DNA from 2 places in the Shewanella sp. SM68 genome. Region 2 is predicted to be linked to the other one. Evidence: predicted binding sites of a transcription regulator. Region 2 holds the regulator's gene; the other holds the start of a gene.
What was found. The regulator NrdR, encoded in region 2, represses ribonucleotide reductase genes. The targets are predictions, from matches to a motif close to AAACACNANATNTNGTGTTT.
Positions count from the first base shown of each region.

Region 1: nrdD (anaerobic ribonucleoside-triphosphate reductase) is a predicted target of NrdR. The motif match lies at 2,458-2,477, and genes of this name have one in related genera.

Region 1 is NZ_JAKKRU010000003.1:328,676-332,832, reverse strand. Features, by position in the region: gene nrdG (anaerobic ribonucleoside-triphosphate reductase-activating protein) at 1-204, opposite strand, end outside; gene nrdD (anaerobic ribonucleoside-triphosphate reductase) at 309-2,426, opposite strand; gene L5M40_RS06995 (hypothetical protein) at 2,688-3,377, opposite strand; gene L5M40_RS06990 (MarR family winged helix-turn-helix transcriptional regulator) at 3,497-3,985, opposite strand; gene L5M40_RS06985 (NADP-dependent oxidoreductase) at 4,132-4,157, shown strand, end outside.
Region 2 is NZ_JAKKRU010000010.1:52,830-56,986, reverse strand. Features, by position in the region: gene L5M40_RS16080 (riboflavin synthase) at 85-741, opposite strand; gene ribD (bifunctional diaminohydroxyphosphoribosylaminopyrimidine deaminase/5-amino-6-(5-phosphoribosylamino)uracil reductase RibD) at 753-1,907, opposite strand; gene nrdR (transcriptional regulator NrdR) at 2,027-2,476, opposite strand; gene glyA (serine hydroxymethyltransferase) at 2,765-4,018, opposite strand.

The DNA.
Region 1 (4,157 bases), on a different contig from region 2:
ACCACGGCGCACAATCCGCTGATCATTGAGATCGGCAATAATCCTATCTTCCATCGTCCTATCAAACACATGCCCAGAACGGGGATCCCACGTGCTTTGGTTGTAACAACCGCGGCACTGGTGCTCACAGCCAGAGACAAACAAGGTCGCACGGGTACCTGGGCCATTGACCACATCGATAGGGAAATATTGATGGTAATTCATTGATGGTCACTCATAGTGCATTTCATCTTTTAACACTGACACTCATCACGTGGCACTATTTGATGCCACGGAATAAGTCTAACAGGCAGAATAAGGTAATAGTGTTACAAGTGTTTGATCCTGCGTTTTACTTCTTCTTGCTTGCCATAATTAAAGGGCCGCGCATCAGGACTGCCTAAGTAACCGCACACACGGCGCGTCACAGAAACCCGACTAGGCTCATGATTGCCACACTTAGGGCAAGTGAACCCTTTACTGGTACAACTAAATTCACCGGTAAAGCCACAGTCGTAGCATTCATCAATTGGCGTGTTAGTGCCATAGTAAGGCACGCGGCTGTAGCTATAATCCCAGACGTTTTCCAGCGCTTCGAGGTTATGCTGCATATTGGGATATTCGCCATAACAAATAAAGCCGCCGTTCGCGATAGCGGGATATGGCTGTTCAAAATCAATTTTATCGTAAGGATTTACGCTTTTTTCCACATCAAGGTGGAAACTATTAGTGTAATAGCCCTTGTCCGTCACACCTGTGACTAGGCCAAATTGCTTCGCATCCAGTTTACAAAAACGGCTGCAAAGACTCTCACTTGGCGTGCTATACAGACTAAAGCCATAACCTGTTTCGGCCTTCCACGCATCGGTAGCCGCTTTAAGATAAGCTACAATAGCAACGGCTTTTTCCCTTAATTGTGCATCATCAAAGACATGAGTTTGGGTGCCATAGAGTGCATTCATGGTTTCATGCAAGCCAATGTAACCGAGTGAAATCGACGCGCGGCCATTTTTAAAGATTTGCGCCACATCATCATCAGCCCGTAAACGTACACCACAGGCGCCTTCCATATAGAGGATAGGTGCCACGCGAGCTTTAACACCGTTCAGTCGCTCAATACGGGTATCCAGCGCTTTACGGGCTAATACTAATCTGTCATCTAAAATGCGATAAAACTCAGTCTCATCGCCATTGGCTTCTAAGGCAATCCGCGGCAGGTTTAAACTGACCACTCCCAAATTATTGCGCCCTTCATGCACAAGCTCGCCATTTTCTTCATAGGTGCCTAAAAAGCTACGGCAGCCCATTGGGGTTTTAAATGAACCGGTCACTTTCTCGACTTGCTCGTAGTTGAGGATGTCGGGATACATGCGCATTGTTGCGCATTTGAGCGCCATCTGTTTTACATCGTAATTGCAATCGCCCGCTTTATGATTAATACCATCGCGAATCGCAAACACTAGCTTAGGGAATACTGCAGTCTTGCGATTTTTCCCCAATCCCGCCATCCGCACTTTGAGCATAGATTGCTGAATTAAGCGTGATTCCCACGACGTACCTAAACCAAACCCAAAGGTCACGAACGGTGTTTGGCCATTGGCAGTGTGTAAGGTATTGACCTCATATTCCAAAGACTGGAATGCATCGTGACATTCTTTTTCAGTTTGTGCCGTAGCAAAGGCTTTGGCATCGGTGATCTTCCAATTCAGGGCAATTTGGTAGTGCTTGTCGTAGCTCTTAGCGACAAATGGCGCTAACACTTCATCGATACGGTTGATAGTTGTGCCGCCATAGATATGGCTCGCCACTTGGGCAATGATCTGCGCGGTCACTGCTGTCGCTGTTGAAATAGACTTAGGGGTTTCAATTTCGGCATTACCCATTTTAAAGCCGTGGGTCAACATGCCAGCTAAATCAATCAACATGCAGTTAAACATCGGGAAAAACGGAGAGTAATCTAGGTCGTGGTAATGGATCTCGCCCGCTTCATGGGCAGCGACTACATCCTTTGGCAAAATATGACTCTTGGCGTAATGTTTGGCGACTATGCCCGCGAGTAAATCCCGCTGAGTAGGAATGACTTTTGAATCTTTATTAGCATTTTCATTGAGTAAAGCCGCATTGCTTTGCTCAACTAAACCACGGATTTCGAGGTTGAGTTTACTGGTCGCTTCACGGCACACATCTCTGTCGTGACGGTATTCGATATACACCCGCGCCAGGGACTTGTACGGCCCTTCCATCAGTAAATTCTCAACTGCATCTTGTAGATGGTGGATATCGACTTCAGCTAATGGCGCGACGCTCTGACTGATACACGCTGCCACTGTCGCTGCATAGTCGCCATCCTCTATTCCAACTGAGTTTGCAGCGGCATTCACTGCATCCCTTATCCTTGTTTCATCAAAAGGTGTGCGGCAACCATCACGCTTAATTACGACTGGCATTGTTCAGTTCCTCTCCATCTCGCCTAAAAATTAACACTACATCTAGTGATTTTAAAAGCATAAAACACAATATGTAGAGCATTAGGCTACAATGACGGTAAGGAGTCCATGATCCAGATCATAGTTTTTAGGATGAAATAAAAGAACAAACAAGAACTGCAGCTAGGCCCAATTATCTGAAAATTGCGCCTTGACCTGCTGATTAAACCCAGCTAGTTGAATGCGTGACAATTTGTGTTTATCACGCACTATGGATGTGAATTAACGTTTAGCAAGCGCAAGATAACTACTGAGTTGGCCCGATGCAGATTGATGTGCCCCCATAGATGAAGCAAGTTGCATCATAGATTTTAGCCCCTGCCACTGCTGCTTTTGAGCATCCGTAAGCGGAGGTTCAGAATTCAAATAATCCGTCAATTGGCTAAGGACTTTCGTGGCCTTCTGGGCTAGCACCGGCGACTGAGCATCATCCATATTGGTTAAGACGTTTTTAGCATCAACTAAGGTATTGATAAGAGGATTATTAGGTGATTTTTTAGCTAATGACTTGATTTCATCATCTAAAAAATCTTGCAACGATTGTTTAGTCGGCGTTGTTGTGCTCGGCACTGTAATACCGTTTTTCGATAAACGCTCGAGTTGCACATCCGATAAAATGCCATCTTTTTGTAAGCGCGACACCAATGCGGGAATATCGGCGACGCCAAATTGACCATCGGCAAAAAAATCCTTCGCCATCGATTGAATTTTCTGTGCGCGTTGCGCCCGTGGCGACAGCGCTATCTCATCGGTTTTACCTTTATCGGGTTTGGTAGCATCCGTCTGCGTTTTATTTGTTTCTGTCGTAGTATCGGTTTTAGCCGTGCTCGTCTTTTGGCTATTGGCACCATAGGCATCGGCGATACTGGCACTGCTGCGATTAAGATTAAAGGCATTTAAAATAGAATTCATCGTCAAAAATTCGGCGTCTAAGACTCAATAACGGTTTTAAAGCAAAAACTAAGCCAATCAAGTATTAATCAGTGCAACCCCTGAGTTAATAGCATCACTATGCATAAACCAACTTATATCTAGGACTGTATATCTTCGATCAAGGCAAGACATTGCCGCCTTAGTAAATCGAGTGCCTCAGCGTCCATCTGCACTTTATCAAGCAAGGTTTGCTTCAAGGCAAGAGCTTCGTGCCTGATACCCTCTCCTTGACTTGTCAGAGTGATCAGCTTTTTCCGCTCATCTTCAACGCAGGCTAATCGCGTAATCAACCCCTTCAACTCTAACCGCTTGACGATGGGCGTTAAGGTTCCCATATCGAGTTTAGTCGCCATTGATAGCTGGGTTTGGCTACAGCCGTTTTGACGCCACAGGGTTTGCATCACTAAATATTGAGGGAAAGTTAACTCGTATGCCTCGAGTAGAGGCCGATAAGCACGCACTAATGCATTGCTCGCAGAATATAACGCGAAACAAACATTATCGGATAAACAGAGTGGATCGCTAGAAGCTTGGCTATGAGTCTGTTTTGTAGCGTCTAGCTCATGTTGAGGTAAGCAATTCTGCACGTTTAAGCGCCTGTCATTTAAACATAACGCTATCTTATCCGATCTGTCCCACCCCATCTAGTTTGCGCGCAAACTATTTGCATTCAATCTTAAAGCCACGTAGAGTTAACATCATTAGTTTGCGCACAAACAAAAGGTGAGTTTTTATGAAGAGTATGACTGAAACCCGTGA
Region 2 (4,157 bases):
ATGATTTTGCTGTTATTATGAAATTCTATACCTAAATAACCTAAGCTGCCGATAAGCTTAAGTTAAATAATCTGCTCCTGTGCACTAACGCACAAAGCCGGCACGGGCTAACATTTCCATGGTGACACCACCGCTCTTGCTGTCTTTGCCATCATAATTCATCAAGCGTTCAAGATAACGGGCGATTAAATCCACTTCGATATTCACCTTATCGCCCGCTTGCAGGTCGATTAACGTGGTTTCACCTGCGGTATGCGGCACTATGGTCAAGCGGAATCGACTGCCGTCCACTTCGTTAACCGTCAGACTCACGCCATCAATGGTGATGGAACCTTTATGGGCAATATAACGCCCAAGCTCTGCGGGGGCGGCTAACCAAAACTCGATAGCTTGACCACGCACTAGGCGTTGCTCAACCGTTGCAATACCGTCAACATGACCGCTGACCATATGGCCGCCTAAGCGTGTGGTTGGGGTAACGGCCTTTTCAAGATTCACCTTAGTGCCCACTTTATAATTAGCAAAGCCGGTTAGACTCACGGTTTCGGCAGAGACATCAGCCACATAACCGTCGGCTAATTGCTGCACAACCGTTAAGCACACACCGTTGGTAGCAATACTGTCGCCTAGACGTACATCGTTTAAATCCAGTTTGCCGCTCGCCACGGTAAGACGAATATCATCGCCTTTACGCTCCAGTTTGCGCAGGGTGCCAACGGCTTCAATAATCCCAGTAAACATGGTTAACTCACTTAATTAAATAAAGAAGTATCAAGCTTAACGCTCAAGATTAAACGGGTATCTGGCCCTATTTTGCGCTCATCGACCAACGTGAGTGCAGGAATGTGTGCCATGGTTTGATAATCGGGCAATTGCAGCAGATTACGCCCATGCCCACCGAGGATTTTCATCGCTTGATATAGCACTAACTCATCGGCCAGCCCCTCTGCTAAAAAAGCGCCTGCTAAGGTTGCACCCGCTTCCACCAACACGTGATTACAGCTTTGGCCTAAATAGCTTAATAGTTCAGGCAATGAGACGCGACCTGCAATTGCAGGTAACACGAGGCAACTCACATGGGAGGGCAAATGTGCTTGAAACTCTGCGGGATAAGCCACGGTAGAGACCAAGAGTATGGGCGATACGATAGCCAAGCAGGCGGCCGATAACGGCAAACGGGCGCGGCTGTCGAGTATCACTCTTAATGGCTGCAGTAATTGCGCTTCGGTTAGACGGTCTTTTAAGCTGCCAAGTTCCTGATAACGCACATTGAGTGAGGGATCGTCCGCCAGTATGGTTTCAATTCCCGTGACCAGTGCACAAGAACGTAAACGTAATCGCTGCACGTCGCGGCGAGATTCTGGACCAGTTATCCATTTAGACACACCGTTAGACAGCGCGGTTTTACCATCGAGACTCGCGGCTAATTTTACCGTAACTCTGGGTAAACCCGATTCCATGCGCTTCATAAAGCCTAAATTCAAGGCATAGGCTTCATCGCGGTGTAATCCCACATCCACTTCAATGCCGGCGTCACGCAACATTTGAATGCCACGACCACCCACTTGCGGATTAGGATCTTCCACCGCCACTACTACACGTTTAACGCCAATATTGATCAGTGCCAAGGCGCAGGGCGGCGTGCGCCCATAATGGCTGCAGGGCTCTAAAGTGACATAGGCCGTTGCGCCACGGGCGCGTTCGCCAGCCATACGTAGCGCATGCACTTCGGCGTGGGGTTCACCCGCTTTTTGATGATAACCTTCACCGATGATTTGATTATCTTTAACGATAACGCAGCCCACACTGGGATTGGGCCTCGTGGTGTAAAAGCCTTTGCGCGCCAATTGAATCGCGCGGCTCATCATTTGGGTATCGAGTACGGACCAACTTATGTTCAAGCTCATGTTCAACCCTGTTGTTAAAGGTTTCGGCTTTCACCAGTCTTACAAACCTGTCTTTTAAATTTGTGCTTTCACGCCAATCGCTCGTACACGTCTGCCTTGTCGGCGACAAAACTCAATGACTACTTTTGCAGCTTGGCGATGGCTTCGCCAAATTCAGACACGTCTTCAAAGGCGCGGTACACAGAAGCGAAACGAATGTAGGCGACTTTATCTAGGCTCATCAATTGCTCCATCATTAAGTTACCCACCATTTCTGACGGCACTTCCCGCTCGCCAGTGGCGCGCAGAGTAGACTTGATTTTGCTGAGTGCTTGCTCTATTTCATCCATAGATACGGGGCGTTTTTCAACGGCGCGCAACATGCCACCTTGGAGTTTTTCTTCATCAAAGGGTTGGCGTGAACCATCGCGCTTAATCACCCTAGGCATAACTAATTCGGCGCCTTCGAAGGTGGTAAATCTTTCATGACATTCGGTGCATTCTCGGCGACGGCGCACTTGGTGGCCTTCTGCCACTAATCGGGAATCGATGACTTTAGTATCTGTCGCGCTACAAAATGGACAATGCATTGAGCCTCCTGCCAGTGAATGGTGGTAAAGCGTTAATGGCTTTACCTGTTAAATCTCAGTCAAACGCAATGGATTTAAGCCTAAGATTTTACCAATAAAAATGGCCGCAAGATGCGGCCATGGGATTTTATCCTATTTATGGGCTGAGGTTAACTACCTGAGCTTAACAACCTAATGTTAACTACTTGATGTTAAGTGCCTGATGCTAAATACCTGATGTGATAAGTATCAAGTCAGTCGGCGGTCAATCTCGGCCCTTCATCTACTAAGCGTAGATGCATAGGCAAATTAGCCGTAAACAGGGAAACGTGCGCAAAGTGCCAATACTTGGCCCTTCACACGTTCAATCACAGCAGGATTGTTCGCATCATCAAGGATGTCACAAATCCAGCCAGTCAGCTCTTTCGATTCCGCTTCTTTAAAGCCGCGGCGCGTAATCGCTGGCGTACCGATACGCACACCTGAGGTCACAAAGGGTGAACGTGGATCATTTGGCACTGAGTTTTTGTTCACGGTAATGTTAGCGCTACCTAAGGCGGCATCGGCTTCTTTACCCGTTAAGTCACGACCAATCAGGTCAACTAGCATTAAGTGGTTGCTGGTTCCGCCAGAGACGATTTTGTAACCGCGCTCAAGGAACACTTCAACCATAGCTTTAGCGTTGTTAACCACTTGCTGTTGGTAAACTTTAAATTCTGGCTCTAGGGCTTCTTTGAACGCCACCGCTTTACCGGCGATAACGTGCATCAATGGGCCACCTTGACCGCCTGGGAATACCGCAGAGTTCAACTTTTTGTACAAGTCTTCATCGTCAGCAGCAGATAGGATCACGCCACCACGGGGACCCGCTAAGGTTTTGTGGGTCGTAGATGTCACAACATGCGCGTGTGGTACTGGGTTTGGATAAACGCCCGCAGCAATAAGACCGGCAACATGCGCCATGTCGACAAATAAATAAGCACCGATTTTGTCTGCGATTTCACGCATTTTTGCCCAATCAACGATACCTGAATAGGCGGAGAAACCACCGATCATCATCTTAGGCTTATGTTCTAAGGCAATACGTTCCATTTCGTCGTAGTCGATTTTGCCAGACTCGTCGATACCGTAAGGAATGATGTTGTACAGTTTGCCAGAGAAGTTAACGGGTGAACCGTGGGTCAAGTGACCACCGTGGGCTAAGTTCATGCCCAGTACGGTATCGCCAGGTTTTAACAATGCCATGTAAACCGCGCTGTTTGCCTGTGAACCTGAATGAGGTTGTACGTTAGCGTAAGTTGCGCCAAACAGTTGTTTAGCACGTTCAATCGCTAAGGTTTCAACTACGTCCACATACTCACAACCACCGTAGTAACGCTTGCCTGGATAGCCTTCAGCGTACTTATTGGTTAACTGTGAACCTTGCGCTTCCATCACGCGTGGACTGGTGTAGTTTTCAGAAGCAATCAGCTCAATATGCTCTTCTTGACGCAGAGTTTCATTCTGAATTGCGTTAAACAGTTCCGGATCATAATCTGCGATATTCATATCTTTTTTCAGCATTGCTTACTCCAGCTGCCAATTCTTATAGGTAGGGTTGCGCGGTATTCTACTCGGAACGCGGTCACAATCCCAGTATTTGAAACATGAAATTCCTGCAGAGAGTGCTTGAACTTGGCTCATTGTCGAGTTGAGTTCGGCG